DNA from 4 places in the Paenibacillus phoenicis genome. Region 1 is predicted to be linked to each of the others. Evidence: predicted binding sites of a transcription regulator. Region 1 holds the regulator's gene; each other region holds the start of a gene.

Region 1 (3,386 bases):
GCAGCCTCCTTCAGGAAACCGCGCGCCGCTCATTATCGTGCCAACAGTCCCTCAAACGCCGCTTGCGCCTCGTAGCGGATGCGTTCTTCATCCAGTGTCAGACAAGCACCGTGCTTGACTACCTGCTTACCGTTGACCCAGACATGCTCTACATCTTTGGCGCCAGCGGAATAAACGGTATGGGAGATATAATCCGTTCTCGGCAGGAAATGGGCTTGCTCCGTATTTAAGGCGATGATATCCGCCTTCATGCCAGCAGCCAGCTTGCCTGTATTTTGCAAGAAGACCGATTTCGCGCCGTATTCCGTCCCCATTTTCAGAGCTTCCAGCGCAGGAACCGCCGTTGGATCGCCGGATACGCCTTTATGAATCAGCGCAGCCAAACGAATCTCCTCCAGCATATCCAGGTTATTATTGCTCGCCGGACCGTCGGTACCCAGCGATACAACTACGCCCTTCTTCAGGAGTTCTGGTATGCGGGCGACCCCGCTGGCCAGCTTCAGGTTACTGCCTGGGTTATGCGAGATGGTAACGCCGTGCGCTGCCAAGATGTCGATTTCCTCGTCCGTCAAATGCACAGCGTGGGCAAGCAGGGTCGGGCGGGAGAACATCCCCAGCTTCAGCAAATGTTCTACCGGGCGGACGCCGTAATCGTTAACGTTCTGCTCTACCTCGGCGCGCGTCTCCGACATATGCGTGTGCATCGGCAAATCGAGATCATGGGCAGCTTGCACAAATTTCTCGATAAAGGCTGGCGGGCAGGTGTATGGTGCATGCGGCGACATCATCGTGGTGATGCGGCCTTCTGCCTTGCCGTGCCAGTTCTGAGCAAACGCGATCGCTTCTTTGAGCTTCTGATCTTGCTCTTCCGGGGAGCACAACCCGATGGCCCCGCGCATCAACACGGCGCGAATACCCGATTCCTCCACGACTTTGGCCACTTCGTCCATGTGATCGTACATATCCAGGAACGTCGTCGTCCCGCCCTTGAGCATTTCCAACACAGATAACGCCGTACCGGCATACACATCCGCCGCAGTAAATTTGGCTTCCATCGGCCACATTTTCTCCTGCAGCCAGGTTTGCAGCACCATATCATCCCCATAGCCGCGCAGCAGCGACATCGCCGCATGGCCATGGGTATTGATCAGGCCCGGCAGGAACAACAACCCTTTGCCGTCCAACGTTTCGGCGCCTTCCACGCCTTCCGGGCGCTCTTCGCCAATATAGCTGATCGTATCGCCCTCAACGAGCATATATCCGTGAATTACAGGACGGTCCGCATTTAAGACGGCAAACGTCCCGTTCTTAATTAACCATTTACGACTCATACGTTGCTTGTTTCCTTTCCGTCTTCCAAGTAGTAAGCCAAGCTCAGCAAATCAGTAGTGAAGTCAGCCGCATGGATCCGAACTTCCGGCGGAACCTTCAGAATCGTTGGCGCGAAGTTCAGAATCGCACCGATTCCGGCGGCAACCAGCTCATCCGCTACGCGTTGCGCCTCCGTATCCGGCACGGTGATGATGCCGATGCGGATATTTTTCGCCCGGACGGTTTCCGCCAGCTCTTCGATCGGCTGAATCGTGATGTTGTTGATCTGCTTGCCGATCTTAGCCGGTGAAGCGTCGAACACCGCAACAATCTTCATATTATCCTTCAAATACGCATTATAATTCGAAAGGGCTTGCCCCAGATTCCCGGCACCCACCAGCGCGACGTTAATCTGTTGGTCCAGATTGAGAATTTGTTGAATTTTTTCAATCAAATAAGCGACATCGTAGCCGATCCCCTTCCGGCCAAAATCGCCGAAATAAGCCAAATCCTTACGGATTTGCGCCGGATTGAGATCCAGCTTCTGTCCGAGCTCCTGGGAGGACACCGTTGGCACCTCCCGTCGGCTGAGTTCATTTAAGAAACGCAGGTAAACCGGCAGTCTGCGGACGACAGCGTCCGAAATTTTATCTGACTTCATGCTTGTTCCCCCTATTCTTCAATGCGATCTATGAAGCGGCTTAGGCTTCGGGATTTAACCATTCCGAGATGCGCGGAACCATCTGAGTTAATGGCATATGCTCCATCTTCGGTCCGGGCAAAGAGTATAAGAAATATTTTCCATAATAAGATTCCAGGATCCGGGTATCATAAACGATCACGATGCCGCGGTCCTGCGACGAGCGGACAAGTCGTCCGAATCCTTGCTTAAAGCGGATAACCGCTTGCGGGACGGACAGTTTCATGAATGGATTCTTCTTCTCCCGCTGCAGGCGTTCGCTCTTCGCTTCCATCAGCGGGTGGTTTGGCGGCTGGAACGGCAAGCGTACGATCGCTAAACTGGTCAGCGCCTCGCCAGGAATATCCACCCCTTCCCAAAAGCTGCTTGTCCCGAGCAGCACCGATGCGCTGTTCCCTTGGAACCGCCGGGTCAGCTTGGTGCGGCTGCCGCTGTCCATCCCTTGTCCGATCACCGTGATTCCCTCCGCTGCGAGCAGTTCCTTCAGCGGGTCATACACCTGCCTGAGCATCCGATAGGATGTAAACAGCACCAGCATGCGACCTTGCGTCGCCACCGCGGCATCCGCCAGCGATTGCACCAGCGTATGAATGAAATGGTCATCCCCCACGCTGCCCTTCACACTTGGAAAATCGCGCGGGATCACCAGCAACGCCTGATCGCGGTAGTTAAACGGCGAGGGCAGCATCGCTGTGATCAACCGATCCTCTTCCGCCGCCTCAGTCAAGCCAAGCTGCTCGATCATATATTGGAACGATTTATCCACCGATAAAGTCGCGGACGTCATTACGACGCTCTTCTTCCGGTCGAAGAAAAATTGCTTCAATTGAGCGCTGACGTCAATCGGCACCGCATACATTTGGAGCGACCGGCTACGGAAGTTCCCGTTCGCCTCCATCCAATAGACGGTGTCCTCGCTCTCCAGCTTCATGAAGAAGCGCAGCGCTTCCCGTTCCCCGGCTAAATCTTTAAACAAGCCGCTGATATCGGTGATCAGGCTCTCCGCTGCATAATCGTCCTGCTCTTCTCGGATTTCGGACAGGAGGCGCTCCCCTTTCCGAAGCACGTCGCCAAGACCTACGTAAATTTGATTTTCGAGCGCGGTCAGCGTCTCCCAATCCTTTGGTTTTCGATTCGGCAACAGCCGGTACACGAATTGCCCGGGATCGCCAGGGGCGGCGTCGCTGCGGTCAGGCATCAAGCTGAACAGCAGCTCGCTGAGCTTGTCCCAGCTCTCCTTCACGTCCACCAGCGTTGGATAGATTCCGTCGATGACTGAGCACCATTCTGAGGCTTTCTCCGCGCCCGACGCTTCAAGCGAGCTGCGAAGGTTGGCCAGCTGCCCCGTCTTGCTGTCTTTAAATAACCGGGTCAG
Region 2 (3,386 bases), 1.8 Mb from region 1:
CCCCCACTTGTTCGACACCACGGTGGCGAACAACATCCGGCTCGGCCGGCCTACGGCTACGGACGAGGAGATCGCGCGGGCCGCGCAGGCGGCGCAGCTCGGCCCGTTGATTGCGGCGCTGCCGCAGGGGCTGGACACGCCGATGCGTGAGACCGGCCAGCGGTTCTCCGGCGGCGAACGGCAGCGCGTCGCCCTGGCGCGGATCCTCCTGCAGGATACGCCTGTGCTCATCCTCGATGAGCCAACCGTCGGCCTCGATCCGCGCACGGAACGCGAGCTGCTGGCGACGATCTTTCGCTCGACGCAGGGCAAGTCGCTCATCTGGGTGACGCACCACCTTGTTGGTGCCGAAAAGATGGACGAGATCGTGTTCATGGAGCACGGACGGATCGTGATGCGCGGCAGCCATGCGGAGCTGCTAGCCCGTGAACCGCGGTACCGCAATTTGTACCGGCTGGATTGTCCGGAGGAGTAAGACACATACTAAAAATAAGGCGGCGATGCAAGGGAAACCGGCATCGCCGTTTTTTAGATTTAAGAAAAGTATAGCAAGATGTCCGAACTGCAAAAGTACATTTGATTTCCGCCAAATTCCGGCCGATGAGCCCTTTGAGCTGCAAAAGTGCAGTTGATTTCGGCTAATTTTGCCCTGGAACCACGAAATCGTTGAAATGAACTGCACTTTTACATCCCATTCGCCTTTTTTCGGTCGAAATGGGTGAAATGAACTGTACTTTTACATTTGGAGGGTCGTTTAGAGGGCGTTTGCGCTTCACTTCAGTCGCCTGCATCCTTGGTTGGAACGTCTGAGGTGTTTGGGGAGTTTTTGTAGTCTGGCTTGGGGCGTCGTGGTGTCTCGCATGGGTCGTTTTGGTGCCTTTACTTAGGTTGTTTGTCACCGCACTTTATTCGTCTGCAGCTCATGCGGCCCTACCTTGCTCATCAGCGGCTTCGCTTTACTGTCAGCGCCTCACTTTGCGTAACTGCAACTTCACTTTGCCCGTCTGTCGCCCCGCTTGTCTCATCAGCCCCCGTTTCGGGCACCACTATAACCACTATAGGAAGGGACTAGTTATATTACTCAATAAATAGCCTTTTCTGCTTCCGTTTTCACAAGGGAGCCGATATAATGGTTCTTAATATATTTACATGAGGTGTAAGCTATAAGAGTTTGGGTTTGGTCAATCCCAATCGGGTATAGCCTGAAAAATGCAGCTAACGGGGTGAGGGGATGGAGCTCAGACAAATCCAATACTTTATTGAGGCGGCCAAGCTGGAGCATGTGACGGAAGCGTCGTATGCGCTGCATGTGTCGCAGTCGGCGGTCAGTCGGCAAATCTTTAAGCTGGAGGCAGAGCTGGGCGTCGATCTGTTTGTCCATGAAGGCCGGAAGGTGAAGCTGACACCCATCGGCCGGCAGTTCCTGCAGCATATGGAGCAAATGATGAAGGTCCTTGAGCAGGCGCGACAGGAAATTAACGAGTATCTGGATCCGGAGCGCGGGACGGTCCGCATCGGTTTCCCGAGCAGTCTGGCGGCCAACCTGGTGCCGACGGTGGTGTCGGCGTTTCGGCGCCGGTATCCGGAGGTGCATTTTCAACTGCAGCATGGGTCGTATCGGGAGCTGCTGGACTGGGTCGGCGGCGGCTTGATGAATCTGGCCATGATTGGTCCGGTGCCCCAAGGGGAACCCCAAGTCACAGGGGAAATGTTATTCCGCGAAAAGTTCAAGGTGCTGTTGCCTGCCGGACATCGCTTGGCTGACCGTGAATCCGTGGGGCTGGACGAACTGCGGGAGGATGTATTCGTATTATTCCCGAAAGGCTTTGTTCTGCGGGAAATCGTGGTGGACGCCTGCGACAAAATCGGATTTCAACCAAAGGTGTCGTTTGAAGGGGATGATCTGGACGCGATTAAGGGGCTGGTGTCCGCCGGGCTGGGGTTGACGTTGCTTCCGGAGATTGCGCTCGGCGAGCATATTCCTTCCACGATCGTGTCGCTGCCGATGATGGAGCCTCAGGTCACCCGGGACGTTGGGGTGATCATTCCGGCGAATCGCGAGCTCGCGCCGACGGAAAAGCTGTTTTATGATTTTTTGAAAGAGAACCTGCCGTTGTCATGCGGAAATTAGGATTCATCGAAAAATGATATCGATAAGGGCCGTGAATTTTGTCACTTGCACGGTCCTTTTTTCTTGAAAATGTGTTACAATTTATTCGGATTGTTCAGGTTTAAGATGTGCAAATTTTCACTAACTTAAAATGGGTTATAGGCATCCAAAGGAGGAACACTATGCTTGAACAGAAGTTCGGCTAGCGAATCCTCAGATTATCGCAAAGGAGAATCGAATATGTCAGAGACAGTTACAGAAACAAAAACGGAGCAATCCGTAGCTGGTACCGCAAGTGGGCAGCAGGAGCTCCTGGAGCAGCTCTTGAAGCCGGAGGTGCAGCAATCGCTGACCGCTCTGGTTGAGCAGCTTCCCAAATTAAATGAGCTCGTTGGAGTTTTGACGAAAACGTATGATTTTGCCAAAGCGGTGGCGACGGATGAAATTCTGAAGAATGACACGGTAGGCGCAATTTCGGAAATTGCCGGGCCAGTTGTTGGCAAGGTGAAGCATTTGGCGGCTAACGTCATCGAAGCGAAGGATCGTGCCGAGGACAGCCAAGAAGTCATTGGCGTGTTTGGGTTGATGAAGATGCTGAAGGACCCGCAAACGCAAAAGCTGCTCCGGTTCGTTAACGCGTATCTTCAAGTGTCCGGTGAACGGGACCGCCAACAAAACTAACGGAGGAATACGATTATGTCAAAACATATTTTAATTTTGGGCGCCGGCTATGGCGGCGTACTCAGCGCATTGTCGGCCCGTAAGTTTATGGATAAATCGCAGGCGCGGATCACGGTGGTGAACCAATATCCGACGCATCAAATCATTACGGAGCTGCATCGCCTTGCCGCAGGCAGCATTTCCGAACGCGCGGTGTCCTTGCCGCTCGATAAGCTGTTTAAAGGCAAAGACATCGATTTGCGTATCGCTAAGGTTGAGAGTTTTTCTGTCGACAAAAAAGAAGTTAAGCTCTCCGACGGTACTGTGTTGTCTTATGACGCCCTTGTGGTTGGTCTGGGCAGCATTACTGCGTATTTCGGCATCCCGGGCTTGGAGAAGCACAGCATGGTGCTGAAATCGGCGGACGATGCCAAACGGATTTATGCGCATATCGAATCGCGTATTCGCGAATATGCGGCAAGCGGCAACGAAGCCGATGCTACGATCGTGATCGGCGGCGGCGGATTGACTGGCGTCGAGCTGGTTGGCGAAATCGCGGATAAGCTGCCGGAACTGACGAAGAAATACGGCGTACCTCAAAGCGAGATCAAGCTCA
Region 3 (3,386 bases), 1.8 Mb from region 1:
TAGCTATACACAATCAAACAGGTATTGATTATGGAGGAGGAAGAAATCATGAAAGTAGCAGTTATCGGATGTACCCATGCAGGCACGGCGGCGATCGTTAATACGGCCAAACTTTACCCGGATGCGGAAATTACCGTATATGAACGGAACGACAATATCTCGTTCTTGTCGTGCGGCATCGCTCTTTATGTCGGAGGGATGGTTAAGGATCCTCAGGGGCTGTTCTATTCCTCGCCGCAGCAATTGGCTGAGCTGGGTGTAAATACAAAGATGCGGCACGAAGTCGTATCGGTAGATACGGATGCGAAAGTCCTTCAAGCCCGGAACCTGGAGACGGGCGAAGTGTTTGAAGATCGCTTCGACAAGCTGATTGTCACGACGGGGTCGTGGCCGATCGTACCGAAATTTGAGGGCAGTGATCTGGAGAATATTTTGCTTTCGAAGAACTATAACCACTCCAACACCATCATCGAAAAAGCGCAGCAAGCCAAACATATCGTTGTTGTCGGCGCAGGCTACATCGGCGTGGAGCTGGTTGAAGCGTTCCAGCTTAATGGGAAGCAAGTTACGTTGATCGATGCGGAGGACCGTATTTTGAGCAAATACCTCGATCCGGAGTACACGGACAAGATCGAACAATCGCTCCGCGAACACGGCATCGAGCTGGCTTTAGGCCAAAAGGTCACGCGCTTTGAAGGCGAGAACGGCAAAGTAACGAAAGTCATCACCGATAAAGGCACATACGCTGCAGACCTGGTGATCATGTGCATTGGGTTCCGTCCTAACACGGAGCTGTTAAAAGGTCAGGTCGACATGCTGGACAACGGCGCGATCATTGTGGACGAATATATGCGCACCTCGAAGCCGGATGTGTATGCGGCAGGCGACAGCTGCGCCGTCTTCTATAACCCGACAGGCAAGCATGCCTATATCCCGCTGGCAACCAACGCCGTTCGCATGGGGACGTTGGTAGCGCGAAATTTGGTTGCGCCAACCGTGAAGTATATGGGTACCCAAGGCACTTCGGGGATTAAAATTTACGAGGATAACATCGCCGGGACCGGTTTAACTTTAGCAGCGGCCAAGGACGCCGGTTTGGATGCAGAGGCGGTACTCATCACCGACAACTACCGACCGGAATTTATGCCAACCCATGAGCCGGTCATGCTGAAGGTGGTCTATGAGAAAAATACTCGCCGGATCCTGGGTGCACAAATCATGTCGAAGGTGGATCTGACTCAGTCGATCAACACGATTTCGGTATGCATCCAAAACGGAATGAAAATGGAAGAGCTCGCTTTCGTTGATTTCTTCTTCCAACCTCATTACAACAAGCCGTGGAATTTCTTGAACAGCGCAGGCTTAGAGGTGCTGCCGGAAGTTCCGAAGCGGGAAACTGTTCACGCCTAAGAAAAAAATATCAGCGAGTTCATTCGTGCGGGAGAATTCAAAGCGCTGGAGCCAAAGGAAGCCGCAAGAGCCATCTTTCTGGCGTTCCTGCACTTTCATCATCCTGCGCACTTCCGCCAATGGACGAATGAAGGGATTGATGCAGATTTCGATGCCGTATGGCAGTTAATATTGGACGGGATCGCCGCACCATCCAAGTAAATGCACGGTTAACGTGTAGGTTAAAGACCCTTTCCGGGATTGCTCCGGAAGGGGTCTTTTGTGTTCATGATGCAACACCGGCTTTGTGAAAACGTTAACGTGATCTATGTTATTTTTTCGAGGTAGACTCGCACGCTACAATAAACACGTCTTAATAACGACGAATGACCTGTGAAGTGTCGTTTAGAAGTGACATATAAAGGAGACAGGATCATGGCTTATTCAAAACCTGCGCAAATTGCCGAAGTATCCGTGGAATATGGCGTCAAAAAAGCACATTATCCGCTGCTTACCGTATTGATTCTTGGTTTTTTGGGCGGGGCGTTTATCGCGCTTGGCTTCCTTCTTGATATTCGCGTGATCAGCAGCGCTCCGGCGGAATGGGGCAGTATCGCCAATTTCATTGGGGCTGCGGTTTTCCCGATCGGGCTGATCCTCGTGCTGCTGGCGGGCGGTGAGCTGTTGACCGGCAATATGATGGCTGTGCCGTTAGCACGGATGGCGGGGCGGATTTCCACTGGTGACGTGTGCAAAAATCTCGTCCTCATCACTTTGAGCAATTTCGTTGGCGCTTTGTTCGTTGCTTATTTTTTCGGGCATGTGGTTGGCTTAACAGCCAGCGGACCTTATCTTGAGAAGCTGGTCGATATGGCCGGTCATAAGCTGGACGACAGCTTCCTGCAAGCGTTTGTGTCCGGGATCGGCTGCAACTGGCTGGTTGCTTTGGCGGTTTGGCTGTCTTATGGTGCAGACAATATGAGCGGTAAAATCTTGGGCATCTGGTTCCCAACGATGGCCTTTGTCGCGATCGGCTTCCAGCACGTTGTTGCGAATATGTTCCTGATTCCCGCAGCGATCTTTGAAGGGTATTACTCCTGGGGCGAATACTTGGGTAACTTTGTGCCGGTATGGCTGGGGAATTTGACCGGCGGGGCCATCTTCGTGGCTTCGGCGTATTGGACTGCTTTTCTGAAGGATAAAGGGTCCAAAGACGCACAGGTTACTGAGTTGGCTACGTCATCTGTAGCGGCGAGAGAACACGGATAAACCGGTTTGGTTGGGCTGGGCTGGGTTTGCTGTCTGCCGGAGCGCTTTTTACACCATTATCCCGATGAATCAGAAAGAATTTGTAAGGATAAAAGTGAGCCTCGACTAGCAGCAAACCAGCTAACCAGCAAACCAGCCGATCAGCTATGGGCTAGAAAGTTACCCTCATCATCCTTCATATCTTTATTAACCTCATTAACTCTCATCAACCGCCCCTTCCTTCGAATCTCTACCTCCCGAAAAGATACCTGAAGAAAGCGGATACCTGATCAAAATGGATACCGACCTAAGATGGATATCTAATCAAATACGGATATCTGAACGAAAGGGATACTTGTAAAGATGGATTATTAATCAAAGTTATACACCTGAACGAAGGGGATAATCGTGTAAAGAGGTGTGCGGAACACCCCCACACTCCGGCATCGGCCCCCGGCCCTGCCAACCTGCCATCCGGCCATCCGTCATCTTGACCATCCTACCACCTCGCCATTTCGCATTACACCATCCCGCCATAAGGAAATTCCCGTCTTGGGGTTTACGGCGGGGACGTTTATTCTTACAATAGGCTACAGACAGGAGGGGTGGAACATGATCCATGAACCTAACGGGGTGTTTCCTGCGGTTTGTCCGCTGGATTGTCCCGATACGTGCAGCTTGCTGCTTCATAAAGAGAATGGAAAAATCGTCAAGGTGACCGGCAACCCCGATCACCCGATTACGCAAGG
Region 4 (3,386 bases), 190 kb from region 1:
TTGATGGCTCCTGCGGTCAGCTTGGCAGCTTCTTCTTTATTTACAAAATAGCAGCCGTTGGCGATCATTTTCTTCTTCACTTGGTCGAAGATCGGTTCTTCGATAATCACCGCTTGCTCGGATGCGCAAATCATACCGTTGTCAAACGTTTTAGACAGGATCAGGTCGTTGACCGCTTGATCCAGATCGGCGCTCTTCTCAATGAAGCAAGGAACGTTACCAGGGCCTACGCCGAGGGCCGGCTTACCGCAGCTATAAGCTGCTTTAACCATCGCGGAACCGCCGGTAGCCAGAATGCAAGCGACATCCGGGTGATTCATCAGCGCGTTCGTGCGGTCCATGGATGGATTTTCGATCCATTGGATACAGTCCGCAGGTGCCCCGTGTTTAACAGCGGCTTCAAGCAATATTTTAGCGGCTTCCGTGCTGCAGGCTTGCGCGGATGGATGGAAGCCGAAGATGATCGGGTTGCGAGTTTTGATGGCGATCAGAGATTTAAAGATGGTGGTCGACGTTGGGTTCGTGACCGGGGTAATCCCCATGATGATCCCAACCGGCTCGGCGATTTTTTGGAAGCTCTCGTAAGGATTGTCTTCGATGACGCCTACTGTTTTTTGGTACTTAATGCTGTTCCAGATATACTCGGTTGCAAACATGTTCTTGATGATTTTATCTTCGTATACGCCGCGTCCCGTTTCCTCGATCGCCATTTTCGCCAGATGCATATGCTTGTCGAGCCCAGCCAAAGCCATCGCTTGCACGATCTTATCGATCTGCTCCTGATCCATGCTCATGAATGCTTCGGAAGCTTTCTTGGCTTTGTCGATCAACGTTTGAATATACTCTTGCGCGGTTGGCTGAGCCTTAGCAGCTACTTCGTTTTTAACAGCCATCTCTCTCATCCTCCTAAATTTTGATTTAGGGATTGCTTGCAGATGGTGGTCCTAAATCTTATTTGTGAAAAAATTCACTTGCAAGCGAATCCTTATGAAGCTTGTGCGCTTCTCTTTATGTCTTGATCATAGCACAGGCTTTTGATTTTGTATAGTGAAATTTTTCACATACTTTAAAAAAGTTGAAAGTTTTCACTTGTCACGATAAGTTTTTCATATATACTTTACATTGTGTACATAGTATCACCTTTAAATACTTACCGATCGCCAGTTTATTATTTTGCACCGTTTTTAGCGAGAACGTACTGTTCGACATAGTGAAATTTCTCACAATGTTCACTTTTTCGGGCTTTACAGCCCCCAAAAACTAAAAAAAACGGGTTATAATTAATTTAAAATTTTCAGAAAAATTTGGAGCACAAAGGGGAAATCGATGATGAGTGAAATTGTTAATGCCACCCTGCCCCGCGGCAATACGAGCTGTTTTTCAGAGCAAAACTTCAATCGCCTTCTCGTTACGATGAAAGACAAATCTTATCCCGAGGGGACACATTTGTTCTGGGAAGGTGACTATTCCGATAAACTGTTCTACATCAAGCGCGGCCGTGTGAAGTTGACGAAATCGACGGATGAGGGCAAAGAATTGATCCTCTACATGTATGGTGTCGGCGATATGGTTGGGCAAGCCGATCCGTTCTTCAGCTCGAAGCATAGCTTTACCGCCGAAGTCATCGAAGACTGTGAAATCGGCATTATCGAGCAGAAGGACCTGGAAATCATGATCTGTCAGCATTGCGATTTCGCCATCGATTTCATGAAATGGATGGGCATCCATCACCGTTTGACGCAAACCAAATTCCGCGATCTGATGATGTACGGCAAACCGGGCGCTTTGTGCTCGACCTTGATTCGCTTGAGCAATACGTACGGTGAGCCGCACGGAGACGCCATTCTGATCAATAAGAAGATCACCCATACTGACTTGTCCAACATGATCGGGGCAACGCGCGAAAGCGTCAACCGGATGCTGAGCGACCTGCGCAAGAAGGATGCGCTGGACTATGAGAACGGGATGATCGTGATCAAAGATCTGGTCATGCTGCAAGATATTTGCCACTGCGAGCTGTGCCCGAACGAAATCTGCCGCATTTAACCGCCTAGTACTCCCCCCATATTCGGCGTTAGTTCCGGTGTATTGAACCGTCCCATGATTGGAGGGCGGTTTTTTTGCTTTCTTCCCATCGCGTAAAAAAATCCCCCAATCCTCTTCGCTACCCAATGAGGTTGGGGGATACATATGTGGTTATGAGCCCTATGCTTTCTTGCGCATGGGGGAAATGAACCAATATGCCATTGCGACGAATACCGCACCGCCCCCAAATCAAACTTGCCTCATGCTTCAAAAATAGCGCGGCGACCTTCCGATCACCGCGCTGTCGATAGCCGCACTACGCTTGCTGCAAAGCAGCAGCGGCAATGTAGACCTGTTCGTCCTCCACCTTGACCGGGAACATCGTGACCTGCCCGGTATCCGGTGCTTGAACGAGCCCGGTGGTCAGGTCGATTTTCCAATCATACAACGGATCATACAGATAATGACCCGATACGATCCCCTCGGCCAGCGGTCCGCCCTTTGGATGCGGATTTTGGTTCAGCGCCGCAAAAATCCGGCCATCCGATGTTCGGAACACGGCAATTTGCAGGCCGGCCACTTCCACGACACGCCCGATTTGCAGCAGAAAATCCTCCAAGGCACCAACAGGATAAAACGTTTCGCCCTTACTCTCCATACTCATGCACCATGACCCCTTTCTCTAGGACGCTGTATTACAGCTGGCTGCTCACTTCTAACGAGTGATACAATTTGCCAAGCTGTTCGTTGTCGTTCAGCACTTTTTTCCATGGATCGGATACTTGCTTCAAAGCAAATTCAATCCGTTCCATCAGCGCTTTGCGGTTCTTCACATCGTCAACGATAACCGAGCGGATATGCTCAAGGCCCATCCGTTCCACCCATTCCGACGTTCTCTCCAGGTAGTTGCCGGTTTCACGGTAGTACTGCATCAGCGCGCCGCACACTTCAATCAATTCCTCATCGGTTTTCACCTTGCACAGCGAGTCCGCCAAGCGCGGCTTGATCCCGCCGTTGCCGCCAATGAAAACCTCCCAACCGCCGTCATTGCCAACGATCCCGATATCTTTGGTGCACGACTCGGCGCAGTTACGCGGGCAGCCGTTAACCGCCATCTTAAATTTCGCCGGGAAGTCCAGCCGCTCGAATTTGCGCTCCAGCAGCGCGCCCATACCCATTGAATCCTGGGTGCCAAAACGGCAGAACTGCGAACCAACGCAGGTCTTTACTGTGCGCAACGATTTGGCATAAGCATAACCTGACGGCATATCCAGCTCTGCCCACACCTTCGGCAGGTCCTCTTTCTTCACGCCGATCAAATCCAGCCGTTGTCCGCCCGTGACCTTGACCACCTTGACATT

The links. Region 1 encodes Rex, which represses fermentation and respiration genes when NADH is low (regulators of the CRP and FNR family bind a similar motif). Its sites were predicted from a motif close to TTGTGAAATATTTCACAA; they were not measured.
Region 2: U9M73_RS16170 (DUF1641 domain-containing protein) is a predicted target of Rex. The motif match lies at 2,237-2,254, and genes of this name have one in related genera.
Region 3: U9M73_RS15930 (formate/nitrite transporter family protein) is a predicted target of Rex. The motif match lies at 1,695-1,712, and genes of this name have one in related genera.
Region 4: adhE (bifunctional acetaldehyde-CoA/alcohol dehydrogenase) is a predicted target of Rex. The motif match lies at 1,046-1,063, and genes of this name have one in related genera.

Annotation. Positions count from the first base shown of each region.
Region 1 is NZ_JAYERP010000001.1:1,602,834-1,606,219, forward strand. It holds gene U9M73_RS07525 (amidohydrolase) at 33-1,331, opposite strand; gene U9M73_RS07530 (redox-sensing transcriptional repressor Rex) at 1,328-1,972, opposite strand; gene dinG (ATP-dependent DNA helicase DinG) at 2,013-3,386, opposite strand, start outside.
Region 2 is NZ_JAYERP010000001.1:3,404,870-3,408,255, reverse strand. It holds gene cydC (thiol reductant ABC exporter subunit CydC) at 1-475, shown strand, start outside; gene gltC (glutamate biosynthesis transcriptional regulator GltC) at 1,232-2,131, shown strand; gene U9M73_RS16170 (DUF1641 domain-containing protein) at 2,351-2,791, shown strand; gene U9M73_RS16165 (NAD(P)/FAD-dependent oxidoreductase) at 2,807-3,386, shown strand, end outside.
Region 3 is NZ_JAYERP010000001.1:3,356,638-3,360,023, reverse strand. It holds gene U9M73_RS15935 (FAD-dependent oxidoreductase) at 49-1,410, shown strand; gene U9M73_RS22220 (hypothetical protein) at 1,420-1,611, shown strand; gene U9M73_RS15930 (formate/nitrite transporter family protein) at 1,825-2,658, shown strand; gene U9M73_RS15925 (molybdopterin-containing oxidoreductase family protein) at 3,250-3,386, shown strand, end outside.
Region 4 is NZ_JAYERP010000001.1:1,796,515-1,799,900, forward strand. It holds gene adhE (bifunctional acetaldehyde-CoA/alcohol dehydrogenase) at 1-893, opposite strand, end outside; gene U9M73_RS08530 (Crp/Fnr family transcriptional regulator) at 1,330-2,046, shown strand; gene nirD (nitrite reductase small subunit NirD) at 2,342-2,689, opposite strand; gene nirB (nitrite reductase large subunit NirB) at 2,721-3,386, opposite strand, start outside.